One region of the Aquamicrobium sp. YD-1-mutant5 genome, then DNA from elsewhere that is predicted to be linked to it. Evidence: riboswitches for the same ligand, from Rfam matches in the RefSeq annotation. Region 1 holds a riboswitch; each other region holds the start of a gene.
The links. Region 1 has a riboswitch for cobalamin ahead of AC5XE7_RS10890 (DUF1852 domain-containing protein). Riboswitches for the same ligand answer to the same signal wherever they lie in the genome.

Region 1 (4,174 bases):
ACAAGCTGCGCAAGAAGGCCGCCATCGCACCGGTCGCAGTCATCGATCACCCTGTTACGGCTGCCGCCACCGTGGTGATGGCGATAGCGGCGGAAGACCGGCCGGTGACCGATATCATCGAGACACGCGTGCGCGAGCAGATCGCCCTGATAGCGGGAAGCGACAAGCAACTCGACGAAGCCATCGCCTATGCGAAATGGGCCAGCGATCAGGTTGCCGACGTGCCGACCGTCATCGACAAGACGGCCGAATTCCTGAAGCCTCTTCTCGACGAGACCGAGAAAGAGCAGTTGCTCTCGATGGTTTTTGCCGCGACGCGTGAAGCCGAGCGCCATGCCATGTTCAGGGAGCGGACCGGGCGTCTGCGCCGCAAGCTGGGGCTCGAAACCGTTCACTGACACGGCTCAATCGCAAAATCTTGTGCCGCCTCGTCAGCAGTCGCCCAATCCTGCGGGCTGGTGCTGCGGCGAAGACGGCGTTTTTTTGAAATCACCGACAGGCAAGGCAAACTCTCAACCCGGAATTCTGCATGCGCCATTGGGGGGCCTGCCCCGCACGGCGAAGGCTGTGACCTGCGATACGATGTTCCGCTGGGTCAGCCATTTGTTTGACATTGATCAACCGGGCCGACGCCCTACCTTCTATGTTTGGGAAGCAAACCACAGGAGGCGACATGTCAAACACCCCGCATACCCTTGGCGAAGAATTCCCCGGCAAGCTGGATGCAATCCATGCTCTCAAGGCACAGGATCCGGAGTTCGCCCGTGTCCTCGAAGAGTATGACGACGTCAACGATCAGATACACAGGTCCGAGACGCGTATCGATACGATCAGCGACGATGCCGAAACGGAACTGCGCCGCCGCCGCCTTGCTCTCAAGGACAAAATTGCCTCCGCGCTGAGCTGATAGTAAATCAGCGCAGGTTATGCCCGGTGGGGCGGTGAATTAAGCATAATCTTTACCTATGGTAAGATTATATCCGGTGCCACTCAGAAACTTTTTCCTCTGAGTGGCTTCACTTCGTTTTGTGTATGTTTAATTTATTGTTAACTATTCAAATATCTGTATTTTATGGACTTTTGATCTTCATAACGAAATGTGTCTTTTATGTTACAGACATTTTACGATGACGATCGTAAGTTAATTTCACGATTTCAACTAAGAGGTTTTGTCATGAGAAAAGTTCTCTCTCTTGCTGCTGTTTCTGTCATTCTTGCTTCGGGTGGCGCTTATGCTGCTGATGCGATTGTTTACAGTGAGCCTGCTCCGGTGGCTCCGGCTTCCTTCTATAGCTGGACCGGCGGTTATGTCGGCTTCAACCTTGGCTATGGCGGCGGCAAGGCAAAGCATCCGTTCAGCGTCACCGACACGACGGGTACACTGGCCAGCGGTTCGCTGAATATGAACTCCAGCGGTTTCCTTGGCGGCGTTCAGGCGGGCTGGAACTTCCAGGCTGATCAGATCGTCTATGGTGTCGAAGCTGATTTCCAGGGTGGAAACGTCAAGGGCGAAACCAATATCTCCGTCAATGTGCCTGGCGCTGGCGCTCTTGATGCTGCCATCGGCACGAAACTGAACTGGTACGGCACGGTTCGCGCCCGCCTCGGTTATACGGCGACCGACCGCTTCCTCGTCTACGCCACGGGTGGTCTCGCCTATGGCGAAACCAAGAGCTATGCCAAGGGCAATCTGGGCGGTACCGCCTTCAATGAAAGCGTGAAGAAGACGAAGACCGGCTGGACTGTCGGTGCGGGTGCGGAATATGCCGTGACCGACAACTGGACCGTGAAGTCGGAATATCTCTACACCGATCTCGGCAAGGCGAATGTGTTCTCGGACACCGTCGGTGGCGCTGATGTCAACATTGACCGGAAGTTCAACTTCCATACGGTCCGGGTTGGCTTCAACTACAAGTTCTGATCTGGTTTCTCTCTGGAGCGTTTCCAGGAAAAGTGGAAACACTTTTCCGGTTCGGAAATGCGACAAACCAAAGACTTAGAGCCGTTCAATGACTCCGTGAAACACTGAACGGCTCTGAAATCGAAGCCCCGGCAATCAGCCGGGGCTTTTTTTGTTCAGATGCCGGCATCGAAGAACCGGATATTGGTATTTGCGACTTAAAGATATAAGCATTCCTTTATGTCCTATTGACTTCGGACTGGAATTGCAGGAAGGTGCGCGTGCCTAGGTTCTCCGGTCGTTGCGCGCAACGCGCCGGGGCTAAGAGGGAAGCCGGTGCCTCGTCTTTTCGGGAAAGCCGGAGCTGCCCCCGCAACTGTAAGCGGCGAGTTGATGTCCAGCATGTCACTGGGGTGAAACCCTGGGAAGACGGACAGCAGCGCTGACCCGTGAGCCAGGAGACCTGCCTTGGCGAAATAACGTCCACGGGCGGGGTGTCCCGGTGTGCCGTAGCGGAGACCGCGTCGCGGCCGATCCTGCTATGTGTCCGCTGACCCATGCCCCCAACTTATTGGGGTAAGTCATGTCTCAAACCGCAATTTCCGATGCCTCCCCGGGGGCGCCGTCGGTCGCTCGCCGACCGGTCGCGAGGAATCACGATTTCACGTTTCGCCTCAAGAGCCTTCGTTTCGATGAGGATTATCGTCCCGCGGACAGCACGCGTATCACGACCAATTTCGCCAATCTGGCCCGGGGCGAGAACCGTCAGGAAAACCTGCGCAATGCCCTGAGGATGATTGACAACAGGTTCAACGCACTGGCGCATTGGGACAACCCCAAAGCCGATCGTTATTCTGTCGAGCTTGAGATCATTTCGGCTGAGATGACCATTGGCGATGAAGGCGACAGCGATGCCTTCCCGCTCATTGAAATATTGAAAACGATTATCGTTGATCACAAGACCAATGAGCGCATCGAGGGCATTGTAGGGAATAATTTTTCCTCTTACGTGCGGGACTATGACTTCAGCGTGCTCCTGCCGGCGCATAACAAGGATCGGGCTGAATTCAGCATCCCCGATGATTTCGGTGACCTTCATGGAAAATTGTTCAGGTGCTTCCTGAACTCAAACGCCTATAAAGAGCATTTCAACAAGCCTCCGGTCATTTGCCTGAGCGCGTCAAGCAGCAAGACATACCGCCGGACAGAAAACCATCATCCTGTATTGGGCGTTGAGTACCAGCAGGGCGAGCTATCTTCGACCGATCTGTATTTCAAAAAGATGGGGTTGAAGGTTCGCTATTTCATGCCTCCGAACAGCGTTGCGCCGTTGGCCTTCTATTTTGTCGGAGACTTGCTGGGTGACTACACCAATCTGGAGCTGATCAGCACCATCAGCACGATGGAGACTTTCCAGAAGATCTATCGGCCCGAGATCTACAATGCCAATTCTGCTGCTGCGGCACACTATCAGCCAAGCCTGAAGCATCAGGACTATTCGCTGACCCGAATTGTCTATGATCGCGAAGAACGCAGCCGGCTGGCCATCGAGCAGGGAAAATTTGCCGAAGAGCACTTCATCAAACCATACAGGGCCATTCTTCAACAGTGGTCCGCCAGCTACGCTCTTTGATTGAACGGAAACAAAAGGTTATCTGTCTTGAAAACGCTCTTGCCTACATCAACAGCCGGCAGCCTGCCAAAACCCTCCTGGCTTGCAGAACCTGAGAAGCTCTGGTCGCCATGGAAGCTGCAGGACGAGGAACTGGCCGAGGGCAAACGGGACGCTCTGCGCCTATCTCTGGACGATCAACGGCAGGCGGGTATCGACATCGTCAGCGACGGCGAGCAAACGCGCCAGCATTTTGTCACGACGTTTATCGAAAACCTCAACGGTGTCGATTTCGAGAAGCGTGAGACGGTCCGAATTCGCAATCGCTATGATGCGAGCGTGCCGACGGTCGTCGGCGCTGTTTCCCGCCAGAAGCCGGTTTTTGTCGAAGATGCCAAATTCCTGCGTCAGCAGACCACGCAGCCCATCAAATGGGCTCTGCCCGGTCCGATGACCATGATCGATACGCTCTATGATGCCCACTATAAAAGTCGTGAGAAACTGGCCTGGGAGTTCGCCAAAGCCCTCAATGAGGAAGCCAGGGAACTGGAGGCTGCCGGCGTCGACATCATCCAGTTCGACGAGCCCGCATTCAACGTCTTCTTTGATGAGGTGAATGACTGGGGGGTGGCGACCCTCGAAAAGGCAATGGAAGGACTCAG
Region 2 (4,174 bases), on a different contig from region 1:
CATCGTCGGCGCCGGCGGCGTTCTGGTCGAGCTGCTCAGGGATGTGGCGGTGGCGATGGCCCCTGTCTGCGAGAAGAAGGCACGATCGATGATCGAAAGCCTGCAGATCGCAAAGCTGATGCAGGGCTTCAGGGGCAGCGCGGAACTCGACATCGATGCCGCTGCCCAGGCCGTGTCGCGGATCAGCTGGATCGTATCGGACATCGGCCCCCGCTTCTGTGAACTCGACGTGAACCCGCTTCTTGTTGCAGAGGCCGGAAAGGGTTGCGTGGCCGTCGACGCCCGCATTCTGCTCGACGACAACTGATATCCGGCGGCCGGAGCGGCCCGGACATGCACAGCACTGGAGGACTTAATGTCAGCACTGGACGTAAGACAGGATGGCAGGACGACCATCTTCACCATCAACCGCCCGGAGAAGATGAATGCCATCAATGCCGAGGTGGCGAATGAGATGCAGCGGCGCTTTGCCGAATTTGACAGCTCGGATCAGCGGGTCGCGATCATCACGGGCGCAGGGGAAAAGGCGTTTTCTTCCGGCGCCGATGTCTCGGACATTCCCGAACTCTGGCGCTGCATACCAACGATCGGCATCGTCACGGAAAAGCCGGTCATATGCGCTGTCCATGGCTGGTGCGTCGGCGGGGCGCTGGTGATGGCCGCAATGGCGGATCTGTGCGTGGTGACCGAGAACACCCGTTTTTCCTATCCGGAAGGCAAGGTCGGGCTGACAGGCGGCATGATTGCCACGCTGGCAGGGCGCATACCGCATAAGATGGCCATGGAGATCATGCTGCTTGGCCGAACCGTTTCCGGCCGCCGCGCCTGCGAGATCGGGCTTGCCAATGAGGTGGTGGAAGACGGCAGGCATCTGGAGGCCGCGCTGGCGATGGCCCGCGAGATGGAAGATATGGCGCCGCTGGTGCTGAAGACGCTGAAGCGCTTCGTCGTCGATCATACGCTTATCCAGACACCTTCGGAAAAGCTTGCGCGTGCCCAGCGCGACCTTGCCGTCGTCCGCACCAGCGCAGACCTGAAGGAAGGCGTTGCGGCGTTCCGGGAAAAGCGCAAGCCGGTGTTCAACGGCAGATAGAACCGATCCGCCATTTCCCGGCCGCCTTCAGGCCCAGAGGCTGCCTGTGGGGCCGTGTCAGCGCCGGCCGACGTCATTGCCGTGTCTGTCACAGGGCATCTTGCCGGCGGCTGCCGCAGCCATCTGAACCTCCCCGCACGGCCGCCGGCGCATCGTTGCGGCGAGGTGTGGCGCAGGCGACCGGACCTGAAGCGTGTCGCGATCTTTCGGATTTTCTCATTCTGCTTTAAGCCATTGTTTTCACGAATGTTATTGCCTCGAATCCGGTTCCCTCTTTCGAGCGGTATGCTTTAACTGTCCGGCGGCAATTGACTTGCCGGGCGTCCATGTTATCGGGAGCGCGGTTATGGTTCTTTCGTTGTCTCCGGAGAGCGAAAGCTAAGAGGGAATCCGGTGAAAATCCGGGGCTGCCCCGCAACTGTAAGCAGAGAGTGCGCCGTCGCCTGTAGTCACTGGCTTTCCCGGGAAGACAGACGGTGCATGATGACCTGTGAGCCAGGAGACCTGCCTGACCATGGAAGTTCGGTGGGCGGGGTGGACCACTGGAATGTGCGGCATTCGGTAAAGGAAACCGGGCGCGGCATCCGTCTTGCGAACCCCGTTGTTAAAGAGAGGGGGAGCAATGGCTGTCTTCACATATTCTACCACAAACAATACGGGTCGCCGCAGGCCGGGCTTTATCGCATGGCTTGGCCTTGGGGTGGCGGCGATCGCTCTGGCAGGTTCGGGGAATGCTTTCGGGCAAACGAGAGCCGAGCAGAGCACCGAGGACATTGAAGCGGGGCGGGCTCCTCTTTTGACGCCCGAAGAAACCATTCTTCTGGAGCGCATAACCGTCACTGCCCAGCGCGGCCCGAACGAACTGTTCAACGTCGCGCAGAACGTCACCATCCTGACCGGCGAACAACTCGACAGCAGGGCCGTTCGCGATATCGACGACATGGTGCGTTATCTTCCCGGTCTGAGCGTCGACCGCGAAACCTCTCTCAACAATCCCTATGGCCAGCTCGGTTCGTTCAGCATCCGGGGCGTCGGTGGCAACCGTGTGCAGATCCTTGTCGATGGCGCGCGGGTTCAGGAACAGACGATCTACGGCAGCCGCGATTTTGCCGATCCCTTCAACATGAAGGCGGTCGAAATCGTTCGCGGTCCGTCTTCCGTGCTTTGGGGGGCGGATGCGCTGGGCGGCGTCGTTTCGTTTCGCACCCGCGATCCGCAGGATTTGCTGGATGGTTCCGACAAGCCATGGGCGGGTGAAATCAAGAGCGCCTATGACAGCTTCGACGGCAGCTTCCGCAAGCAGTTCACGGCGGCGGCCTCGCAGGGCGATTTCCAGATGCTGGCGAGTTTCGGCCACCTGTCCGCCCATGAGCCGCGGCTGAGGAATGCGCGCGCCGACGGCGGCATCTGGGGATGTCCGCGTCCGGCCTCTTTCGGCTGTGACAAGCTGTTCGATGCCGACACCTACGCATGGAACGCGCTCGGCAAGCTGATCTGGACCCCTGAAGATCACGAGTTCAGGCTGACCGGGGAGTTCTTCAGGCGCCACACCGAAGTCGATCAGGTGTGGGACGCTTTTGCCGCCTCCAGCGGCTATGCCAGCGCCAGCTATCCGCGCGAGCTGGACATGCAGAGGACGCGTCTGGCGCTGGAGCACAAATGGACGCTCAACACGCCGCTGCTCGACGAAATCAAGTGGCAGCTGTCCTATTCACCGCAGAAGCGCGACACGTCGGGCACGCAGACACGCATCTTCGCCACGCGTACGGACACATACACGCCCGTGCGCAATTATGGCGAAACCTTCCTTGAGGCGGATGTGCAGCTGACCAGCCGTTTCGCCACCGGCGGCATCGCCCACAAGCTGATCTACGGTTTCGACGGCGATCTGACGGATTCCTCCTATGACGGCTATAATATCGTCCACCGATCCGACACCGGCGTGACGACGATCCAGACCAATCAGGGCTACAACTTCCCCGAAGTGAAGACCCGTCGGGCGGACTTCTACATTCAGGATGAGATGGAGTTGCTGGACGGGCGGCTCAGGATCACGCCCGGCGTTCGCTTTGCGACCTACAGGATCGATCCCACCGGGGACACGGGATACAAGCCCCTTCCCGGCAACGAGCCCGAGGTGACGAGCAACACCAGGCTCATCAAGAAGCTCGGCCTGATCTACGAGCTGGATGACAGCTATTCAGCCTATGCCTCCTATGGCGAAGGCTTCAAGATGCCGACGTCGCAGCAGATGTTCGTTTCGGCCAGCGACCCGTTCATCGGCGGCATCGTTCTGCCCAATCCCGGTCTGAAGCCGGAATCGGTCAGGAACTACGAGATCGGTCTCAGAGGGCTGTTCGATCGCGGAAGCTTCAGCGCCGGTGTCTTCTATGCCGACTATCAGGACTTCATTCGCGGGCCGATGAATCTCGATCCCACGCGGCCCAATGTCTGGACCTATGACAATGTCGAGGATGTCAGACTGTGGGGCATCGAGATCGCCGGCGAATATGAGTTCCATGCCGACTGGTGGGCATCTGCGGCGATCTCCTACCAGCATGGCACGCAAAGAGTGGCGGGTGGAAAGAAGACGCCCTTCGACGGGGCCGTGCCGCTGACGGCGGTGCTTGGCCTGCGCCATTTCATCGCCGACTGGAATCTGGAAGCGGAGGTTCTGGGCACCTTTGGCGCAGCGGTGACCCGCCGCGCCAGCCCGAACGCCTTCCTGCCGGGTGGCTATGCGGTGTTCGATGCCTATCTGAACTGGAAGCCGCGCAACAATCTGGAGCTCAACGCGGGCATCCAGAACATGTTCGACACGCGCTACTTCCGAAACAGCCTCTACGGTTACGATGTCACCCCTGCCTCCGCCGCCACGGCGGGAGCGCGCCCGCTTGAGGCGCAGGTTGCGCCGGGGCGCACCTTCAAGCTGGGAGCAACGCTGCGTTTCTAGCAAGCAACAGCAGACAAGCCGTCATGCGTGACGGCTTGTCTGCTCTGTCCGATGGTCATGTCGAGAACGGAACCTGACGATGATTGAGATACTGCGCCATGTCTCGCGGATCCTGAAGCTCTGTACCA
Region 3 (4,174 bases), on a different contig from region 1:
CGTCCAGCTTCTTGCCGCTCGGATTGGCGATGTAGAGGTTGAGCGACTGGGCCTGGTCGATCCACTTCTGGCGGCGGGAGGCCGCCTCGATCAGCCACGAAGAGTCGATCTCGAAGGCGGTTGCGTAGAGTGCCTTGAGATCGTCGGGGATGCGGTCGATCTGGCCCACCGATCCGTCGAAATACTTCATATCGGAGACCATCACCTCGTCCCACAGGCCACGCGCCTTGAGGTCATGGACGAGCTGTGCGTTCACCACGGTGAAGTCGCCCGACATGTTCGATTTGACGAACAGGTTCTGGTAGGCGGGCTCGATCGACTGCGCCACGCCGCAGATGTTGGAGATGGTCGCCGTCGGTGCGATTGCCATGGTGTTGGAGTTGCGCATGCCGGTTTCCTTCACCCGCTCGCGCAGGCTCGCCCAGTCGAGGGTGAAGGTGGAGTCCATGTCCACGCCGGGGCGCGCTTCTTCCAGCAACCTGATGGAGTCGATCGGCAGGATGCCCTTCGACCACAGCGAGCCCTCGAAGCTCGGATAGCGGCCGCGCTCGGCGGCGAGATCCACCGAAGCGGAGATCGCGTGGTAGCTGATCGCTTCCATCGAGCGGTCGGCGAATTCGACAGCCCCTTCCGAAGCATAAGGAATGCGCATCGCCTGCAGCGCGTCCTGGAAGCCCATCAGGCCAAGGCCGACGGGGCGGTGGCGCAGGTTCGAGGCGCGCGCTTCGGGGATGGTGTAGAAGTTGATGTCGATGACGTTGTCGAGCATGCGCATCGCCGTGCCCACGGTCCGGGCGAGGCGGTCGAGGTCGAGACCCTGCTCGGACACGTGATTGGCAAGGTTGATCGAACCCAGATTGCACACAGCAACCTCGTCCTTCGACGTGTTGAGGGTAATTTCCGTGCACAGGTTGGAGGAGTGCACCACACCGACATGGCCCTGCGGCGAACGGATGTTGCACGGATCCTTGAACGTGACCCACGGATGCCCGGTCTCGAACAGCATGGTCAGCATCTTGCGCCACAGGTCGAGCGCGCGGATCTTGCGCCAGACGCGCAGTTCGCCGGCCGCGGCCTTGGCCTCATAGGCTTCATAGGCGTTACGGAAGGCTGTGCCGTAAAGGTCGTGCAGGTCGGGAACCTCGTCGGGCGAGAACAGCGTCCACTCGCCGTCGGCCTCGACGCGCTCCATGAACAGGTCCGGCACCCAGTTGGCCGTGTTCATGTCATGGGTGCGGCGGCGGTCGTCGCCGGTGTTCTTGCGCAGGTCGAGGAATTCCTCGATGTCGACATGCCATGTTTCCAGATAGGCGCAGACCGCGCCCTTGCGCTTGCCGCCCTGATTGACGGCGATGGCGGTGTCGTTGGCCACCTTCAGGAACGGCACCACGCCCTGGCTCTCGCCGTTGGTGCCCTTGATGTGGGCGCCGAGGCCACGAACCGGCGTCCAGTCATTGCCTAGGCCGCCGGAATATTTGGCGAGCAGCGCATTGTCCTTCACGCCCTTGAAGATGGCGTCGAGGTCGTCGCCGATGGTGGTCAGGAAGCAGGACGAAAGCTGCGGCCTGAGCGTACCCGAGTTGAACAGGGTCGGCGTCGAGCACATGAAGTCGAAGGACGACAACAGGTTGTAGAATTCGATGGCGCGCGCCTCGCGGTCGATCTCACGGGCGGCGAGGCCCATGGCGACGCGCATGAAGAACGCCTGCGGCAGCTCGAAGCGTTTGCCCTTGGTGTGCAGGAAATAGCGGTCGTAAAGCGTTTGCAGGCCCAGATACTGGAAATGCAGGTCGCGTTCGGCCTTGAGGGCAGCGCCGATGCGCTTGAGGTCGAAGCGCCCGAGTTCGGGATCGATCAGGTCCGCCTCGATGCCGGTGCGGATGAATTCCGGGAAATAGGTGGCATAGCGCTCGGCCATGTCGGCCTGAGTGGCCTGCTCGGAGCGGCCGGTGACGAAGCTCAGCGCTTCGCGGCGAAGCCGGTCGAGCAGCAGGCGGGCGGAAACGAAGCTGTAGTTGGGCTCGGTCTCGACCAGCGTGCGCGCGGCAAGGATCGGCGCCAGCGACAGTTCATCCTCGGTGATGCCGTCATAGAGATTGCGCAGCGCCTCGTTGAGGATCGGCTGCGGGGAGACAGCCTCCAGCCCTTCGCAGGCTTCCTCGACGATGCGGCGGAAACGGCCCTCGTCCAGCGCAACCTTTTCGCCGGTGGCGCGGGTGACGTGGAGCGACGGCGCGGCGGATTCAGGAGCGGCGGCTTTGGCGGCCGCACGTTCGCGGGCGCGCTCTTCGCGATAGAGAACATAGGCGCGCGCGACCTTGTGGTGTTCCGAGCGCATCAGTGCCAGTTCCACCTGATCCTGCACGTCTTCGATATGGAAGGTGCGGCCTTCGCCGATGCGCCGGGTGAGGTTGCCCACGACCTGCTCGGTCAGGTCCTTGACCACGTCGTGCACGCGGCGCGAGCCGGCCGCCACCGAGCCCTCGACAGCCAGGAACGCCTTGGTCAGCGCGACGGTGATCTTGGTCGGATCGAAGGGCGTGACCGATCCGTTGCGGCGGATGATGCGGTAGCCGGGCTCCGTCGGGGTCCGGGCTTCGTTTTCTATGGAAGGTGGAACCGCATCGGTCCCGTTCGTCTGGAGTGCAGTGGTCGCCGGCATCTTATCCCCGTGGCGCTGTGGACGGGGGAGCTGACGGCAACGCATGCCCGATGGCGTGGCTCAGGCCACGTGGGCAAGCGCACCTCCGGGACACCCCGCCCGAGTTTCGTGCAGTATCACGGCAGGTCTCCTGGCTCACGGCTCATCGTCGCTGTCCGGCCTTCCCGGTGCCTGAAACGCACCAGTGACACGAAAAGGGACAACGACTCACCGTTTACAGTTGCGGGGGCAGCGTCGGATTTCCTCGCAAGGGCACCGACTTCCCTCTTAGCCCTCCAGATCCATATTGGCGCTGAAAGGAACCATGATGGCTACATTTAGTATCAGGAGCCGTTCTGGTGTCAACAGGTTGATTTTGAATTTGATGGATGAATTTATCTTATGCCCACAATCCAAAGGCTGCCTGTGCACAACGTCTTCATCGGAAGTTTTTTTGCCAGACCGGGCAAACGGGGCATTCCTGACGCATTTTGATGCCGTCCGGAACTCCCTGCCGGCGAGAAACACGGGTATAACCACAGGAAGATGCGGCGGCGGAAATTGATCCGCCGCCGGCTGGTATCAGATCGCTTCCAGATAGGTCTCGAATTCGAAATTGTTGACCCTCAGGGCGAAGGTCTCCAGTTCCTGCTTTTTGCACGCGACGAGAGAGCCGCGCAGCGCGTCCGGAAATATCTCCGCGACGAGGTTTCCGTTTTCGAAGCTGGCAATCGCCGAGGCCCAGTCGGGCGGCAGCTTGGTCATGTCGCGTTCGTAAACATCGGTTGTCGCCGGTTCCCCGGGGTTCAGCTGCTTCTCGATGCCGATGAGCGCGGCCCCCAATATGGCAGCCAGCACAAGATATGGATTTGCATCGGCCCCGGCCACGCGATGCTCGATGCGGCGCGCTGCATTTGGACCGCCGGGGATGCGGATCGCCACCATGCGGTTCTCATAGCCCCAGGCAACGGCGGTTGGCGCATGCGAGTTCGGACGCAGGCGGCGGAACGAATTGAAGTGCGGGGCAAACACCAGCGTGCTTTCCGCCATGGCGGCGAGTTGCCCGCCCACCGCATGGCGCAATATGTCGGAGCCGCGCGGCGTGCCGTCATCGAAGACGTTGTTGCCGTCTTCGTCGAGCAGGCTGAAATGGACATGAAACCCGCTGCCGGAGCGCTTGCCATAGGGCTTCGCCATGAAGGAGGCGATGAAGCCGTGCTTGCGCGCGATGCCCTTGACTGTGCGCTTGAAGAGTATGGCGTCGTCGGCGGCGCGCAGTGCGTCGGGAACATGGTTGAGGTTGATCTCGAACTGGCCGACCCCGTTCTCGGCAATGGCCGAGTCGACGGGAATGTCCTGCAGGCGGCAGGCCTCGTAGACTTCGTGCAGGAAACCTTCGAAGTCGTCGATCTCATCGATGGAAAGGGCCGCGTCGGAATCGAGCCGGCGGCCGGTGATCGGCGAGACCGGCCCGCGCGGGCGGGCAGGCTTCGGGTCGACCAGATAAAACTCCAGCTCGGTGGCGACGACCGG
Region 4 (4,174 bases), on a different contig from region 1:
CGGTGTGGATCATCTCCACCGCGCAGCAGGCCAGACCGAAGGTCATGTACATCAGCGAGCCGGTGCGCGCCCATGTGATGAGCGCCTCGGTCGAAGTGACGAGAAAGCCCTTGTCGGCCAGCTCGTCGTTGATGCCGATGAAGAAAGGATCATCCGAACCGACCGGCTTTCCGGTACGCGGATCGAGGATACCCTTAGGCTGCGGCGCGACGAGCGTGCCGGAATCGCTGATCAATCCCATTCCAGCGCCCCTTTCTTCCACTCATATATGAAGCCGATGGTGAGAACGCCAAGGAACACCATCATCGACCAGAATCCGAGCATGCCGATATCGCCGAACGAAACCGCCCACGGGAACAGGAACGCCACCTCCAGATCGAAGATGATGAACAGGATCGACACCAGATAGAAGCGGATGTCGAACTTCATGCGGGCATCGTCGAACGAGTTGAAACCGCACTCGTAGGCCGACAGCTTTTCAGGATCGGGGTCGCGATAGGCCACCAGGAAGGGAGCCACGATCAGCGCCAGTGCGATCACCAGTGCCACGCCGATAAAGATGACGATCGGCAGATACGAACTTAGCAACTCGTTCATGCTGCAACTTTCCGTTGGCGGCGGATCCGCCTGAGACTAGCGCAGCCGGCCCTGTTACGGAAGCGTGACAGATTTGCCCTGGAACCTCTTCGGCCCCATGCTGCAACGCGGCGAGGGTTAGCGCAGGCGGATGGCCGAAGCAAGTCAAACCTTGTTCAAAACGCTGCACTGCACACTATCTGCGACAAAACTGATCATCTTTGATTTCCTTCACTTTTTACTCCACTTTTAGTCCTGACAGTATTCCCGGGGTTTAGCTGGTAGCGTGCAGGAATCGGGCTGCTGTAAACCATGACTCCAGATAGGCTTGGATCATATGAAGGAAACCATTTCCCCCGCCCTTGCACGTCGCATTGCGCTGGCCGCGCAGGGCTTCGGCGCGCCTCGCGCAAAAAGTGCACCCGACCGCCGACACGTCTCCCGTGTCGTTTCCCGCACCGCACTTTTCCAGATCGACTCGGTCAGCGCCGTGGTGCGGGCGCACTATATGCCGCTTTATTCGCGGCTTGGCCCCTACCCGCTTTCGCTGCTCGACGACGCGGCCCGTCCGGGAGCGAAGCGCCAGCTTTTCGAATACTGGGCGCATGAGGCCTCGCTGCTGCCGCTGGAGACCTATCCGCTGTTGCGATGGCGCATGGAAAGGGCAGAGCGCGGCGAGGAGATGTATCGCGGACTGGCCAGGTTCGGCCGCGAGCGCGCGGATTTCATCGCGGAGATATTTCGCGAAGTTGAAACGCGCGGCCCGCTCGCCGCCTCCGACATGGACGGCCACAAGGGCTCCGGCGGCTGGTGGGGCTGGAGCGAGGCAAAGATGGCCTTTGAGTGGCTGTTCTGGGCGGGAAGAATCACCACCGCCCACAGGCGCGGGTTCGAGCGGGTCTACGATCTGCCGGAACGCGTTCTGCCCCGGGCAGTCCTCGACCTGCCGGTTCCCTCTCCGGCGGATGCCCAGCGCGAATTGCTGCGCATTTCCGCGCGCGCCCATGGCATCGCCACCGCCGCCTGCCTGCGCGATTACTTTCGACTTGCCGCGACCGAGACCGCACCGCTCATCGCTGATCTTGTCGAGGAAGGGGAATTGATTCCCGTCACCGTCAAAGGATGGAGCAGGCAAGCCTATCTGCACCGCGACGCGCGTCTGCCGCGCAGGATCGAGGCCCGCACCCTGCTCGCCCCTTTCGACCCGCTGGTGTTCGAGCGGGACCGCACCGAAAGCCTGTTCGGCTTCCGCTACCGGATCGAGATCTACACGCCGGCCGAAAAGCGGCAATATGGCTATTATGTCCTGCCCTTTTTGCTGGGCGACAGGATTGTCGCACGCGTCGATCTGAAAGCGGACCGACCCGCCGGCATTCTGCGCGTCCATGCCGCCTATGCCGAACCCGACGCACCGCCCGAAACCGCAGCCGCACTTTGCGAAGAGCTGGACCAGATGCGCCAGTGGCTGCAACTCGATCGCATGGAAATCACCCCGGCCGGCAGCCTCGGACCTGCGCTGTCCGCCATCGCCGCGCGTTGACAGTGCGACCCGCCCAAGCCTAAATCCCCGCGACGGTCTCCTCTTTCAAAGAAGGGGAGCTAAGAGGGAACGCGGTGAGGGATTTTTCCCGACTCCGCGGCTGTGCCCGCAACTGTAAGCGACGAGCCCTTGCCGGCAGCCACTGGGTTATCCCCGGGAAGGCGGCATCAGGGCGATGACCCGCAAGCCAGGAGACCTGCCGTCTGTACGAGAAAAGCCGCAAGCCTGGCGGGTGTCCCGGGCAAGGAGCGTATTTTGGACAGCAATCCCGCCGCCTGCGAAACCGGCCAGTCCGGCAACCGGACCAGCGACACCACGATCATCGTCTGCATTTCCTGTCGCGACGCCAGCGGCTCGGATACGCATCCGCGCGCCGGTGAGAAGCTGGCCGAAAACACGCGCCGCGCCGCCGCCGGCCAGCCAGTCGAGGTGCGCACGGTGGAATGCCTCGGCAACTGCAAGCGCCGCCTCAGCGCCTCCATCCTGCACGACGGGGCCTGGAGCTATGTCTTCGGCGACCTCGCCGAGGACAGCGGCGCCGATCTGGTGATCGGCGCGTGTCAGCTGGCCAACGCCGAAGACGGAAAAATTCCGTGGCGCGGCCGCCCAGACTCACTCAAGCGCGGCCTTGTCGCGCGCATTCCTCCCCTGACCCTTCTGAAGGACCAATCATGACCGCAAACGCCACCCGCGTGCCCTGCACCGTCGTCACCGGCTTCCTCGGCGCCGGCAAGACCACGCTGATCCGCAACCTGCTCGAACAATCCGCAGGCAAGCGGCTCGCCCTCATCGTCAACGAATTCGGCGATGTCGGCGTCGATGGCGAAATCCTGAAAGGCTGCGGCATCGACACCTGCCCCGAGGAAAACATCGTCGAACTGGCCAATGGCTGCATCTGCTGCACGGTTGCCGACGATTTCGTGCCGGCGCTCGACCAGATCCTGTCGCGCACGCCTAAGGTCGACCACATCCTGATCGAAACCTCCGGCCTCGCTTTGCCGAAGCCGCTGGTGCAGGCATTCCAGTGGCCGAGCGTGAAAAGCCGCGTCACCGTCGACGGCGTCATTGCCGTGGTCGATGGCCCGGCCCTTGCCGAGGGCAAGGTTGCCTCCGACATGGACGCGCTTGCCGCCCAGCGCGCAGAAGACGAGTCGCTCGACCATGACGACCCGATCGAGGAGGTCTTTGAGGATCAGGTCGCCTGCGCAGACCTCATCATCCTCTCCAAGAACGATCTGCTCGATGAAGCCGCCGCCGGGCGCGCCCGCAGGATCGTCGATGCCCATATCGGGCCGGCGGTGAAGGTGGTTCCGTCCGAGCACGGCAAGGTCGATCCTTCAATCCTGCTCGGCCTCGGTCTCGCCGTCGAGGACGACATCGAAAACCGCAAGTCGCATCATGACGGCGTCGGCGATCACGAGCACGACGATTTCGACACCTTTATCGTCGACATCGCTGCTGTCACCGATCCCGAGGACCTCGCCCGCCGCATCGCCATCGCTGCCGAGCAGCAGGACGTGCTGCGCGTCAAGGGTTTCGTGGACGTTGCGGGCAAGCCGATGCGCCTGCTGGTTCAGGCTGTTGGTGCGCGCGTCAATCATTATTATGATCGCGCCTGGACGGCGCAGGACGAGCGCCGTTCGCAGCTGGTCGTCATCGGCCTGAAAGGTCTCGACCAGCCGGCGATCGAGAAGATACTGGCGGGCTGAACACGGCAGGCGCGCCGCTCATCAGGATTGAACCATGCATATCCTGACCACCACCTCCGCCTCGCTCGATGACGTCATCGAGCCGGTCGACCTGCGCCAGACGCCAGGCGAGGTGGTGGCGCTGTCCTTTACCGACAGCGATCTGGCCGCCCTGGCCTCCGCGTGGAAAGCCGACGCGGATCGCCTGCCCTCGATGCGGCTGGCGGCCCTGCGCGACCTGCGCCACCCCATGTCGGTCGATCTGTGGGTGGACAGCGTCGCCAGCCACGCAAAGGTCATTCTGGTACGTCTTCTGGGCGGCTATGACTGGTGGCGCTATGGCTGCGACCAGCTTGCCGCCATCGCCCGC

Region 2: it holds a riboswitch for cobalamin, as region 1 does, so the genes downstream of both, AC5XE7_RS03180 (TonB-dependent receptor domain-containing protein) here and AC5XE7_RS10890 (DUF1852 domain-containing protein) in region 1, are expected to answer to the same signal.
Region 3: it holds a riboswitch for cobalamin, as region 1 does, so the genes downstream of both, AC5XE7_RS13245 (ribonucleoside-diphosphate reductase subunit alpha) here and AC5XE7_RS10890 (DUF1852 domain-containing protein) in region 1, are expected to answer to the same signal.
Region 4: it holds a riboswitch for cobalamin, as region 1 does, so the genes downstream of both, AC5XE7_RS00115 (DUF1636 family protein) here and AC5XE7_RS10890 (DUF1852 domain-containing protein) in region 1, are expected to answer to the same signal.

The regions. Positions count from the first base shown of each region.
Region 1 is NZ_JCAKKP010000005.1:198,276-202,449, reverse strand. It holds gene AC5XE7_RS10905 (hypothetical protein) at 1-398, shown strand, start outside; gene AC5XE7_RS10900 (HP1242/YdcH family protein) at 674-907, shown strand; gene AC5XE7_RS10895 (outer membrane protein) at 1,175-1,921, shown strand; cobalamin riboswitch at 2,171-2,385, shown strand; gene AC5XE7_RS10890 (DUF1852 domain-containing protein) at 2,484-3,533, shown strand; gene AC5XE7_RS10885 (methionine synthase) at 3,561-4,174, shown strand, end outside.
Region 2 is NZ_JCAKKP010000002.1:103,310-107,483, forward strand. It holds gene AC5XE7_RS03170 (acetate--CoA ligase family protein) at 1-307, shown strand, start outside; gene AC5XE7_RS03175 (enoyl-CoA hydratase/isomerase family protein) at 356-1,093, shown strand; cobalamin riboswitch at 1,423-1,619, shown strand; gene AC5XE7_RS03180 (TonB-dependent receptor domain-containing protein) at 1,716-4,046, shown strand; gene AC5XE7_RS03185 (ABC transporter ATP-binding protein/permease) at 4,126-4,174, shown strand, end outside.
Region 3 is NZ_JCAKKP010000008.1:115,159-119,332, reverse strand. It holds gene AC5XE7_RS13245 (ribonucleoside-diphosphate reductase subunit alpha) at 1-2,662, opposite strand, end outside; cobalamin riboswitch at 2,766-2,984, opposite strand; gene AC5XE7_RS13240 (glutamine synthetase family protein) at 3,224-4,174, opposite strand, start outside.
Region 4 is NZ_JCAKKP010000001.1:21,726-25,899, reverse strand. It holds gene AC5XE7_RS00130 (NuoB/complex I 20 kDa subunit family protein) at 1-241, opposite strand, end outside; gene AC5XE7_RS00125 (NADH-quinone oxidoreductase subunit A) at 232-597, opposite strand; gene AC5XE7_RS00120 (winged helix-turn-helix domain-containing protein) at 914-2,116, shown strand; cobalamin riboswitch at 2,133-2,334, shown strand; gene AC5XE7_RS00115 (DUF1636 family protein) at 2,372-2,791, shown strand; gene cobW (cobalamin biosynthesis protein CobW) at 2,788-3,825, shown strand; gene cobN (cobaltochelatase subunit CobN) at 3,860-4,174, shown strand, end outside.